DNA from 3 places in the Kitasatospora sp. MY 5-36 genome. Region 1 is predicted to be linked to each of the others. Evidence: riboswitches for the same ligand, from Rfam matches in the RefSeq annotation. Region 1 holds a riboswitch; each other region holds the start of a gene.
The links. A riboswitch is a leader RNA that binds a small molecule or an ion and turns the genes downstream of it on or off. The one in region 1 is predicted to bind cobalamin.

Region 1 (3,842 bases):
GCCCGACCTTGAGCGCGCCGATCCGCTCGACCAGCTTCGCCACCAGGGCGTCCGCCGTCGCCTCCCCCACCGGGACGGCCACCGAGATCGCCATGCAGCGCTCCCCGGCCGAGCCGTACCCGGCGCCGATCAGCGCGTCCGCCGCCTGGTCGAGGTCGGCGTCCGGCATCACGATCAGGTGGTTCTTGGCCCCGCCGAAGCACTGCGCCCGCTTCCCGTGCGCGGCGGCGGTGGCGTACACGTACTGGGCGACCGGCGTGGAGCCGACGAAGCCGAGCGCCTGGACGCGCGGGTCCTCCAGCAAGGTGTCCACGGCCTCCTTGTCGCCGTTGACGACGTTGAGCACGCCCGGCGGCAGCCCGGCCTCCAGGAACAGCTCGGCCAGCCGCAGCGGCACCGAGGGGTCGCGCTCCGAGGGCTTGAGCACGAAGGCGTTTCCGCAGGCCAGCGCGGGCGCGGCCTTCCAGAGCGGGATCATCGCCGGGAAGTTGAACGGCGTGATGCCCGCGACCACGCCGAGCGGCTGGCGCATCGAGTACACGTCGATGCCCGTCCCGGCGTTGTCGCTGAACTCGCCCTTCAGCAGGTGCGGGATGCCGGCGGCGAACTCCACGACCTCCAGGCCGCGTTGGATGTCGCCGTGGGCGTCGGCCACGGTCTTGCCGTGCTCGGCGGAGAGCAGCCGGGCCAGCTCGTCCTTCTCCTGCTCGACGAGTTGGAGGAAGCGCAGCAGGACGCGGGCCCGCCGCTGCGGGTTCCAGGCGGCCCACGCGGGCTGGGCCTGCTCGGCGTCGGCGATCACCGCCTCGACCTCGGCGCGGCTCGCCAGGGGCACCCGGGCCTGCACCCGGCCGGTGTTGGGGTCGTACACGTCGCCGAAGCGGCCGGAGGTGCCGGCGGTGGGCTTGCCGGCGATGAAGTGGGTCAGTTCTCGGACCATCGGTTCCTACTCTCGACAGGGGTGGGGAGAGGAGGAATGGAGGCCGCCGCCGGTCGGCGGGCGCACGGTGGCGCGCCCCTCGGCACGGGCGTACGGCGGTGTGACGGTACGTCAGGACGCTGGCGCCCCGGCGGCCGTCGGCACGGGACAGCCGGGCGCGATGGAACGGGAGCAGCCCGGAGTCATGTGTGTCGTCTCCATCCTCGTGGAAAACACGAACCACCCGCGGCCGGTATCCTGACTCCCGGATCACCGCACGCCCTCAGGCCTTCCCGGCTGGCTGCCAGTGGCCGTCATCTGCGAGGACGGACTCCCCGGTCACAGTGGCGGGACCGTGCCGGACTCACACCGGCTTCCCTGACACCGCGGACCTGCCGTCGACCATATAGTTGGACGTCCTAGTAAGTCCAGGGGTACGCGCCCGCGCCGCGCCACCGGAGTGCCGCTCACCCCCGTCCACCTGCCCGGACACGCCGGGAGCCGGCCCCGAGGGACCGGCTCCGAGGGCCGACTCCGAGAGCCGGCTCCGATGACCGCCGCTCAGCGGCCGGTGGTGACGACCATCCGGAAGCGGGCCCGGTTGGCCGCCATCTTCTCCACCGCCGCCGCGGTCCGCTCCAGCGGCACCTCCTCGACCCAGGCCCTCACCCCCGTCTGCGCCGCGAAGCGCAGCGTGTCCTGGGTGTCGACCGCGATGCCCGAGGAGTGCGCGTAGACCTTCCGGTCGCCCTGGATCAACTGCAGGGCGCTCAGCTCCAGCGGCTCCGCCGGGAGTCCGACCATGACGAGCTCGCCCCGGCGGGTGATCCCGTCGATCGTCGCCACCACGGCGGGCGCGTTGGTGACGGTGGACAGGACCACCTTCGCACCCCCCAACTGCCGTAGGGCCTCGGCGACATCGCCCGCGGTGCTGTCGATGTAGTGGGCGGCGCCGAGCCGGAGCGCGAGCGGCCCCTTCTCCTGGCCGCGGGCGATGGCGACGGTGCGGAAGCCCATCTTCTCGGCGAACTGGACGCCCAGGTGGCCGAGTCCGCCGATCCCCAGGATGGCGACGGTGTCCCCGGGCCGTGCGGCGGAGCGGCGCAGGGCGTTGAAGACCGTCACCCCCGCGCAGGCCAGCGGCGCCGCCTCGACCGCGGTGAGCTCGTCCGGGACCGCCGCCAGGGCCACGGCCGGGACGACGACGGAGTCGGCGAACCCGCCCGGATAGGCGACGCCCGGGATCTCGGCCCGCGCGCAGTGCAGGCCGTCGCCCGCCCGGCACGCGTCGCAGTGCCCGCAGCTGCCGCCGTACCAGCCGACCGCGACCCGGTCGCCGACCCGCCAGCCCTCCACGCCCTCGCCGAGGGCGTCGACGCGGCCGGCGATCTCGTGCCCCGGGGTGATCGGGAAGGTGCTGCCGGGCAGCAGGCCGCCGGCGATGAGCAGGTCGGAGTGGCAGACCCCGCACGCCTCCACGGTGATCCGCACGGCTCCCGGGCCGGGCTCCCGCGAGGGGACCTCGACCAGCTCGGGGGCCGCACCCGGCCCCGCGACCTGGACGGCGCGCAGCGCGGCGGCCGAGCCGCTGGGGGAGGTGGTCATGAGCGATCCCTTCGCCGGGTGATGTGCCCCGGAGCCCCAGGTGACCGCACCGATCGTCCTGTTCCGGGCGCGCCTTTCGAGACGGATCGAAATGTCTCGAAAGAACTCGGAAGAAAAAGGTGGAGATAGGAATCGAACCCATCTGAACGGCCCTGCAAGCCGCCGCCTAGCCACTCGGCCACTCCACCCCGACAACGATGGAAACATTACACGCACATGAACACGGACCCTGACCAGAATTCCCCGGGAACGGCGATGTTTCACCCCATGGGACTCTTAGTGCGTCTAGTGTTATTTCTTTCGACATGGCGCCGGTAGGGTCCGACGAGCCAGCGCGTAAAAGACCGGGTGCGCTAGCCTGTGCCGATATCTCCGACCCGATGGGATTTCACTGATGGCCGTTGAGGAATCACGGTTCACCCATACCGCGGAGCCGCTCTGCGGAACCGCCGCGAACCGATGCCAGTACAAGAACCTGCCCCTGCGCGACCTTCCCCCACTCGGCGTCGTACGCCGCGCCAGGATCGCCCGCGAGGGCCTGCGCGAGCGCCGCGCCGACGTTCCGGCGCCCGGCCGGCCCTCCCGGTTCGCCGAGGGGGACTGGGTCCGGGTGAAGGACGAGGCCGCGGTGCGCGCCACCCTCGACGCCAAGGACCGCCACCGCGGCCTGTGGTTCACCGGCAGCCAGTGGTCGTTCTGCGGCGGCGTCTACCAGGTCGAGCGCATCGTGCGCCGCATGATCGACGACCACTACCGGGTGCGGCGCCTGTCGGGCACCGTCGCCCTGGCCGGCGCCACCTGCCACGGCGCCGACGGCGCCCAGGGCTGCGGGCTGGACTGCGCCCTGCTGTTCCGCGACGAATGGCTGGAGCCCGCGCCCGCGCCGGTCCCCGCCCCCCGGCCCGTCGCCCTGTGGGCGACCGTACGCGACCTCGCGGAGATCCGCGCGACCCTCGACCCCGACGGGCGCCTGCACGGCGTCCCCTTCCAGCCGGGGATGGAACACCACACCGGCACCCGTCACAGCGCCGTCGAACTGCGCCATCGGTCCCTCGCCTGGTGGCAACACCCCACCGGGGGGCGCTGGTTCATCCTCGACGGCCTGCGCTGCGGTGGCGAGCCGCTCGCCACCGGCTGCGACCGGCGGTGCGCCCTGCTCTGGCACGAGTCCTGGCTGCACCTGGAGCCGGCCGCCACCGCCCCCTGAGCGACCGTCAGCGCAACCAGCGGTCGCGCACCAGCTTCGCGGTCAGGTGCAGCGGCCCGTCCCGGTCGCCGACGTAACATCGGGGAAGCGCGAACTCCCCGCCGTGGACAC
Region 2 (3,842 bases), on a different contig from region 1:
CGACCTCCGCGCTCGACCCGACCGCCGCCGAGGAGGTGCTGGCCGCGATCACCCGGCTGGTCCACGACCTCGGCGTGACCGTCCTGTTGGCCGAGCACCGCCTGGAGCGGGTCGTCCAGTACGCCGACCGGGTCGCCTACCTGCCCGGCGACGGGACGGTCGTGCACGGCCCCCCGGCCGAGGTCTTCCGGGACACCGCGATCGCGCCGCCCGTCGTCGACCTCGGCCGACTGGCCGGCTGGCGGCCGCTGCCGCTGTCCGTCCGGGACGCCCGCCGGGCCGCCGCGCCGCTGCGGGAGCGGCTCACGGACCTGCCGGTTCCCCCGCCGCGCCGGGCAGCGGTGGCGGGGGAGCCGGTGCTGGAGGCGACGGGGGTGGTCGTCCGGTACGGGCCGGTGGCCGCCGTCCGGGACGTCCGGCTGGAGCTGCGGGCGGGCGAGGTCACGGCGCTGATGGGCCGCAACGGCTCCGGCAAGTCCTCGCTCCTGTGGGCCCTCCAGGGCTCCGGGCCCCGCCAGGGCGGCAGCGTGAAGGTCACCGGCGCCGGGGGCGGCCCGGCCGCGGACCCCAAGCGGCTGCCCGCGGCCCGGGCCCGGCAGCTGGTCGGGCTCGTCCCGCAGACCCCCACCGACCTGCTGTACCTGGAGACGGTCGCCCAGGAACTCGCCCAGAGCGACCTCGAAGCCGACGGCGCCGGCGGGCCGACCGCACGGCAGGTCCTCGACCGCCTGGCCCCCGGGATCCCGGACGGCACCCACCCCCGGGACCTCTCCGAGGGGCAGAAGCTGGCCCTCGTCCTGGCGATCCAACTCGCCGCCGCACCAAGGGTCGTGCTGCTGGACGAACCCACCCGGGGGCTCGACTACCAGGCGAAGGAGGCGCTCACCGGCATCGTGGACGCCCTCGCCGCCGAAGGCCGTACGGTCGTCGTCTCCACCCACGACGTCGAGTTCGTCGCCTCCGCCGCCGACCGCGTCGTGGTGATGGCCGAGGGCGAGATCGTCGCCGACGGGCCCACCGCCGAGGTCATCGTCGCCTCGCCCACCTTCGCCCCGCAGACCGCCAAGATCCTCGCCCCGCTCGGCTATCTGACGGTGCGTCAGGTCGCGCCGGCCGTGGAAGCGGTGGAGGCCGCCCGGTGACCGCCGTCCGGATCCCCGGCCGGGCCCGCGTCGTCGTCGCCCTGGCCGCCTTCATCGGGCTGGTGGCCTTCACCTGGCCGTTCGTCGTCGCGCCCGGGCGGTTCGGCTCCAACTACGCGCCGCCGCTGATCTTCGGCGCCCTGCTGGTCCTGGTGCTCGCCGTCGTCGTCGCGGAGATCTCCGCGGGCGGCATCGACGCCAAGGCCCTCGCCATGCTCGGCGTCCTGTCCGCCGTCAACGCCGGACTCCGCCCGCTCGGCGCCGGCACCGCCGGAGTGGAGACGGTCTTCTTCATCCTGGTGCTGGCCGGCCGGGTCTTCGGCCCCGGCTTCGGCTTCACCCTCGGCTGCACCTCGCTGTTCGCCTCCGCGCTGCTCACCGGCGGCGTCGGCCCCTGGATGCCGTACCAGATGTTCGGCTGCGCCTTCGTCGGCATGCTCGCCGGACTGCTGCCGGGGGCCGGACGGCGCTGGGAGGTGCCGCTGCTGGCCGGGTACGGGGCGTTCTCCGGCTACCTCTTCGGCTTCCTGCTGAACCTCTCCTTCTGGCCGTTCTCCACCGACCCGAACAGCTCGATCGCCTACCTGCCGGGCCTGCCCTTCACCGAGCAGTGGCACCGCTACCTGCTGTTCGACCTGGCCACCTCGCTCGGCTGGGACACCGGCCGCGCCGTCACCACCTTCACCGCCGTGCTCGTCGTCGGGCCGGCCGTCCTCACCGTCTTCCGCCGCGCGGCCCGCCGCGCCAACTTCGAGCCCACGGTGCGCTTCGAGGCCCCGCCCGGCCCGGACGCCCCATCCGGCCCGGACACCCGGCTCGGCCCGGACACCACGGCGGGGCCGCCGACCGCCGCGCGGCCCACCGGCCCGGCGCACCCCTGAACCGAAAGGCCGACCATCGTGCCCAAGCCCGCGAAGCACCGGACGATGACGCTGGACGGGGTCGACGTCGTCGTCCTGACCCCGGAACAGCACGCCGCACTGGAATCCGCCCGCCGCCAGCTGGGCGGAGCGCAGGCGCAGGTCGCCAGGATGAGGTCCGACCTCCAGCGGGGACGGCGGCTGCTGGTCGAAGCCGAACGGATACTGGCGGGCATCCCGGCCGACCAGCTCGCGCGACTGGACGGCCGACTGGGCCCGGGACGCGGCCTGACCGGACTGCTCGCGGACATCCGCGCCGCCCTGCCGCGCACGCCGGACACCCCGACGCGGACCTGACCACCGGCCCCGCGGGCCATGGTGGCGTCCCACCATCCGGACGGGTTCCGAGATTCCCGCGCCAGGCCCGGCGCTTTGCCCCTAAGCTGACGGTGCAGCTGGTTCGCCCTGTCCGCCAGGCAGGGCGTCGCAAGAGGGAACCCGGTGACGCCTTTCGACTGGCCAGTCCGGGACTGCCCCGCAGCGGTGAGTGGGAACGACCGCCGTCATACGCACTGGACCCGGGACGGGTCTGGGAAGCGACGGCCAGTAGGTATCCGCCCTTCACGGGACGGACGCGCCCGCGAGTCCGAAGACCTGCCACTGCCCGCCCGCGGACGACCCGCGCGCGGCTATCCGGTGACCTCGTGGGCGGGTCGGCGACCATACCAGGCGGACCAGGCCCGTACGTTCCCGTGACGGCCGCCGCCGGGTACGTCATCCCTTCGCGCCCTCGTGCCGTCTCCGGGTACCTGAGGAGAACAGACTCGCGAAGGAGAGTCCCTTGACCACGAAGTCCGCAGCCGCGGCGAGCGTCGCCACCGCGTACGGCTACCCCCGCCAGGGCCGGGGCCGGGAGCTCAAGAAGGCCATCGAGGGCTACTGGAAGGGCTCGGTCACCGCCGAGGTGCTGCTGGCCACCGCCGCCGACCTGCGCCGGGGGAACTGGCAGCAGCTCGCCGACTCCGGCGTCGAAGAGGTCCCGACCGGTGACTTCTCGCTCTACGACCACGTGCTGGACACCACGGTCGCCGTCGGCGCGATCCCGCCCCGGCACCGGGCCGCGGTCGAAGCCGACCCGCTGGACGGGTACTTCGCCATGGCGCGCGGCAACCAGGATGTCGCCCCGCTGGAGATGACCAAGTGGTTCGACACCAACTACCACTACCTGGTGCCGGAGCTGGGGCCGGACACGGTGTTCACGGCGAACCCGGCCAAGGCCGTCGGCGAGCTGCGCGAGGCGCTGCTGCTCGGCCACGCGGCCCGGCCGGTGCTGGTCGGGCCGGTCACCTACCTGCTGCTCGCCAAGCCGGCGCCCGGGGTGGCCGCCGACTTCCAGCCGATCACCCTGCTGGACCGGCTGCTGCCCGTCTACGCGGAGCTGCTGGCCGGGTTGCGCGCCGCCGGCGCCGACTGGGTGCAGTTGGACGAGCCCGCGCTGGTCCAGGACCGCACCCCGGCCGAGCTCAACGCCGCCGCCCGCGCCTACCGCGAGCTGGGCGCCCTCACCGACCGGCCCAAGCTGCTGGTCGCGAGCTACTTCGACCGGCTCGGCGAGGCCCTGCCGGTCCTGGCGAAGGCCCCGATCGAGGGTCTGGCACTGGACTTCACCGGCCCGGCCGCGGCCAACCTGGAGGACCTCGCCGCCGCCGGCGGCCTGCCCGGCAAGCGGCTGGTGGCGGGGGTGATCGACGGGCGCAACATCTGGATCAACGACCTGGAGAAGTCCCTCACGACCCTGGCGACCCTGCTGGGCCTCGCCGACACCGTCGACGTCGCGCCG
Region 3 (3,842 bases), on a different contig from region 1:
TGGAAGCCGCTGTAGCCGATCCGGCAGATGAAGGCCGGTCCGTCGTGCCCGGTGCCGGTGGTCTTCCAGCCGCCCTGGTTGAGCAGGGTGAACCCGGTGGTGGGCGTGGTGCCGCAGGAGCGCAGCAGCGGGCCGCCCCACTTGCCGAAGTCCACGGCGAGTACGGCACCGGAGGTGGTGGTGCACTGCTCGATCGGCAACGGGGTCGCGGCGGCCGGGGTGGTGCCCGCGGCGACGCCGCCGAAGGCGAGGGCGAGGGTCAGCGACGCCGCCCCGGACAGCCGGGCGAGGCGCGTGCCGAGTCCCCGGCTCACCGGTGACGCCCCGGGGCGGCCGCGGTGCGGCGACGGGCGACGAGGACGGCCCCGGCGCCGAGCGCGGTCAGCGCGCCGGCTCCCGCCGTCAGTGCCAGTGCCTGGCTTCCGGTACTGGCCAGGCCGCCTGAACCGGTCCGCACCGTCACGCCCTCTGCCCCGGCGGCACTGTCACCCTTCGGGGTGTCGATGCCGCCGGACGAAGGGGTGTCGGTGGCCGGGATCGGCGCGGTCGTCGTGGGCGAGCCCGCCGGGGTGCCGGTCGGCGTCCCGGTGGGACTGACCGTCGGGGTGGGCGTTCCCGTCGGGGTGGTGGTCGGAGTCCCGGTGGGAGTCGGCGTCGGCGTGCCCGCGAGGTCGCGGGACAGCGTCCCGAAGGAGATGCCGGTGGCACCGCCCAGCACCTGCGTGGACGCGCGGACGTCCGAACCCCGCTGCCCGGCCGCCGCGACGTTGAACCCGCCGTCGCCGTTCTGCTGCCCGGCGAGGAAGTCGAGCGCCTTGGCGATCTGTCCACCGGCGGCGGCCTGGCGCAGCGTCATGCCCTGGACGGCCAGCGCGGCCGAGTTGGTGGAGTCGCCGGAAGCGCCGGGGAAGCCGCCGTCGGGCAGCTGCCGCGCGGCGAGCCAGCCGAGCCCCTGGTCGACCGCCTGGGCGGCCTCGTCCCCGGGGACGAGGGCGAGGGCCATGGCGGCCATCGCCGTGCTGTCCACGTCGGAGTCGCCGGTGGCGGGGATCAGGCTCGGCCAGGAGCCGTCCGGGTGCTGGAGGCCCTTCAGGTAGGCGATCGCGGGGGCGGCGCTGGTGGACTCCCCGGCCCGGAGCTGGGCCATGACGGCGAGCGCCTGGGAGAAGACGGAGGTGGCGTAGGCGTAGTTGCCCGGGGCGGCGCAGCCGGTGGTCGCGTCGGCCTTGGCGCACACCAGCGCGGCGAGGGCGGCGATCAGGTCGTGGCCGCCGAAGTCCCGCGGGTTGCGGCCGACGGCCTCGGCGAGCAGCGCCTCCTTGCCGATGGACCCGCCGCCGGCGTACTCGGTGCCGATCGCGGTCCAGTCGTTGACGGTGCGCTCGCTCGCGTCCTTGCCCTGCTGGTCGAGGAAGTCGACGATCCGGCGCAGTGCGGCGTCGTCGGTGCCGGTCGCGGCGAGGGCGTAGGCCCCGTCGATGGTCAGGCCGAAGTCGGCGAAGGCCGGGAAGCCCTCGTAGTAGTGGCCGTCGATCAGCCGGGCCGGGTCGGTGAGGTAGGCGCTCCCCCTGGCCGCGTCGGGTTTCCTCCCCTCGGGCGCGCTCAGGGCCACCGCGGGCGAGGGCGACGCCGACGGGGAGGCGGAGGGCGAGGGGCCGCCGTTCCTGGCGCGGACGGAGTCCGGGGTGAAGTTCGGCGCCCCGCTGGTTCCGCCGACGTCCGTACCGCCGTAGACCCAGGCCTCGACCTCGCCGGGCTTGGGCTTCTGCGTGCCGGCCCCGAACCGGCTGTAGGACCAGGCCTGTTGGCCGGGTTCGGCAATCCAGTACGACCAGTACGCGGTGGCCTGCGGGGTGTTGACGCACGGCTCCTCGGCCGGTGTCGGGTACTGGGCGCCGCCGTTGAAGGTCCCGGTCCCGAGCCGGCAGATGAAGGCCGGTCCGTCGTGCTCGGTGCCGGTCGTGGTGAAGCCGGCGTTGTGCAGCAGGTTCATGCCCGTCGTGGGGTGGGCGTCGCAGCCCCGGACGACGCCGCCGCCCCAGTGGGTGAAGTCGACGGCGACGATCGCCCCCGTCGTCGCCGTGCACTGCTCGATCGGGTCGGCCGAGGCGGTACCCGGGTACCCGAGCAGGACCGTGCCGCAGGCGGCGACGGCGACGGTGCCGGCGACCACCAGCGAGGCGAGGTCCCGGTTCCTGTGACGTGTGCGATTGCTGCTGACCCTCACGACGACTCCCTGGTCGGTCGACACGCGAGGCGACGGCGCAGCCGACGGTCGCCCGCGGGCACGGGGCCGTCGAAACCGCGTCGTAGTCCGCGACGACGCAAGTGCTCTGTGAACAGACCCCCGGTCCAGGCATTCCGGCTCCCCCACCCTCAGGTGGGTCCACGGTTGCGGGTCAGCGCCGGAGTTGGACCGGCTTCCCCTGAATGCCGAGGGCAAAAAATCGGTTCATCAGACCACGCTGACCGACGGAGAGTCAACGGGGCGTCAGGTCGATCACATCACCTCGTCGGGCGATGGACCTGTGCGGTAGCGTCCGCGGTGGCCGAGCGGGGGAACCCGGTGCGAACCCGGGGCTGACGCGCAGCGGTGTGGGGCGGTGACCGTACCGTCCCGAGCCCGAATGCCCGCCCGGCCACTGCGGAACTGAGCCGGTGTCCCGGCCGGCCGATCGTCACTGCCCGGCGGACAGCTCCCAGTCCAGCGCCCACGCCCGCACCGAGCCGTCCGCACAGCCGAAGAGCAGCAGGCTGTCGTCCGCGGTGGCGGTGAGACTCCACACCTGGCCGCCACCTCCTTCCAGCTCGCGCAGGCAGCGGCCGGTGTCGGCGTCCCAGATCCGCACCGTGCCGAGCCGGTGGCCTGTGTAGGCGAACCGGCCGCCGGCGGAGAGGTGAAGGACCGACAGCTCATCCGGCCCGGTACCGGCGTCCCACGGCAGGACCTCGAAGTCGAAGGCGCGGAGGAATTGCCCGGTGCCGGCGTCCCACAGCCGCAGCGAGCGGTCGCCGTACGCGCTGCCGGACAGCAGCCGGTGGCCGTCTGCGTCGAACGAGAGCCAGCCGCACGCCGGATGACTCAGCGCCAGCGGCGGAGCGCCGAGCCGGGCGTGCAGCTGGATCTCGCCGAACAGCGCCACGCTCGCTGCCCGGGTGCCATCCGCGCTCATCGCGGCGGCGGTGGTCGGCCGCTCGCCGTCGCCGGTGAGCACCCGCACGCAGCGGCCGCTGTCCAGGTCCCACAGCCGCAGCGCGCCGTCCCGGCCGATCACCAGGGCCTGCCGGGCATCGGCGGTGAACAGGACCGAGTTCCCGAGCATGCCCTCCTCACCGCTCTCGGCACGGCCGTCGGGCCCACGGGCGTCGACCCGGCCGAGCGGTCGGCCGCCGGGCAGCTCCCAGCTCTGCAGCACCGCGTCCCCGCCGGCCACCGCACGCAGGCCGTCGGCGCTCAGGCCGACCGATCCGACCCGGGGCTTGTCGAGCGCGCGCAGCGGGGTGCCGTCGGTCGGATTCCACAGCCCGACCCGGCGGTCACCGCCGATCGCCGCGGTACGCCCGTCCGCCGACACGGCGAGCGAGGACACGTGGCCCTGCCCGCCGAGGGTGTGCACCGGCCACGCCCCGCGCAGCCCGGTACGGCGGACGGATCTCCCCAGCCGCCGCCACGCGGCCAGCACCTCCAGCGCACGCTCATAGCCGGGCGTCGAGCGGGCCCGGGTGAGCAGGTCGAGCGCGGCGGCGTGCTGCCGAGACCCGAGCGCCTGCTCGGCCTCGGCGAGCAGGGCCCCGACCTGCCCGCCGGCCCGCTCGATCTCCTGGTGGCGGCGAGGCCGACT

Region 2: another riboswitch for cobalamin. It lies ahead of AE652_RS33320 (5-methyltetrahydropteroyltriglutamate--homocysteine S-methyltransferase); the one in region 1 lies ahead of AE652_RS20295 (CoA-acylating methylmalonate-semialdehyde dehydrogenase).
Region 3: another riboswitch for cobalamin. It lies ahead of AE652_RS19725 (prenyltransferase/squalene oxidase repeat-containing protein); the one in region 1 lies ahead of AE652_RS20295 (CoA-acylating methylmalonate-semialdehyde dehydrogenase).

Annotation. Positions count from the first base shown of each region.
Region 1 covers NZ_LFVW01000296.1:3,967-7,808, forward strand. Annotated here, with positions in the region: gene AE652_RS20295 (CoA-acylating methylmalonate-semialdehyde dehydrogenase) at 1-940, opposite strand, end outside; cobalamin riboswitch at 1,150-1,341, opposite strand; gene AE652_RS20300 (alcohol dehydrogenase catalytic domain-containing protein) at 1,481-2,524, opposite strand; tRNA gene AE652_RS20305 (tRNA-Cys) at 2,642-2,712, opposite strand; gene AE652_RS20310 (hypothetical protein) at 2,919-3,731, shown strand; gene AE652_RS20315 (polysaccharide deacetylase family protein) at 3,739-3,842, opposite strand, start outside.
Region 2 covers NZ_LFVW01000675.1:224-4,065, reverse strand. Annotated here, with positions in the region: gene AE652_RS33335 (ABC transporter ATP-binding protein) at 1-1,142, shown strand, start outside; gene AE652_RS33330 (ECF transporter S component) at 1,139-2,023, shown strand; gene AE652_RS33325 (hypothetical protein) at 2,042-2,359, shown strand; cobalamin riboswitch at 2,442-2,679, shown strand; partial or broken gene AE652_RS33320 (5-methyltetrahydropteroyltriglutamate--homocysteine S-methyltransferase) at 2,844-3,842, shown strand, end outside.
Region 3 covers NZ_LFVW01000281.1:9,810-13,651, reverse strand. Annotated here, with positions in the region: partial or broken gene AE652_RS19730 (hypothetical protein) at 1-314, opposite strand, end outside; gene AE652_RS19725 (prenyltransferase/squalene oxidase repeat-containing protein) at 311-2,227, opposite strand; cobalamin riboswitch at 2,334-2,478, opposite strand; cobalamin riboswitch at 2,557-2,633, shown strand; gene AE652_RS19720 (WD40 repeat domain-containing serine/threonine protein kinase) at 2,679-3,842, opposite strand, start outside.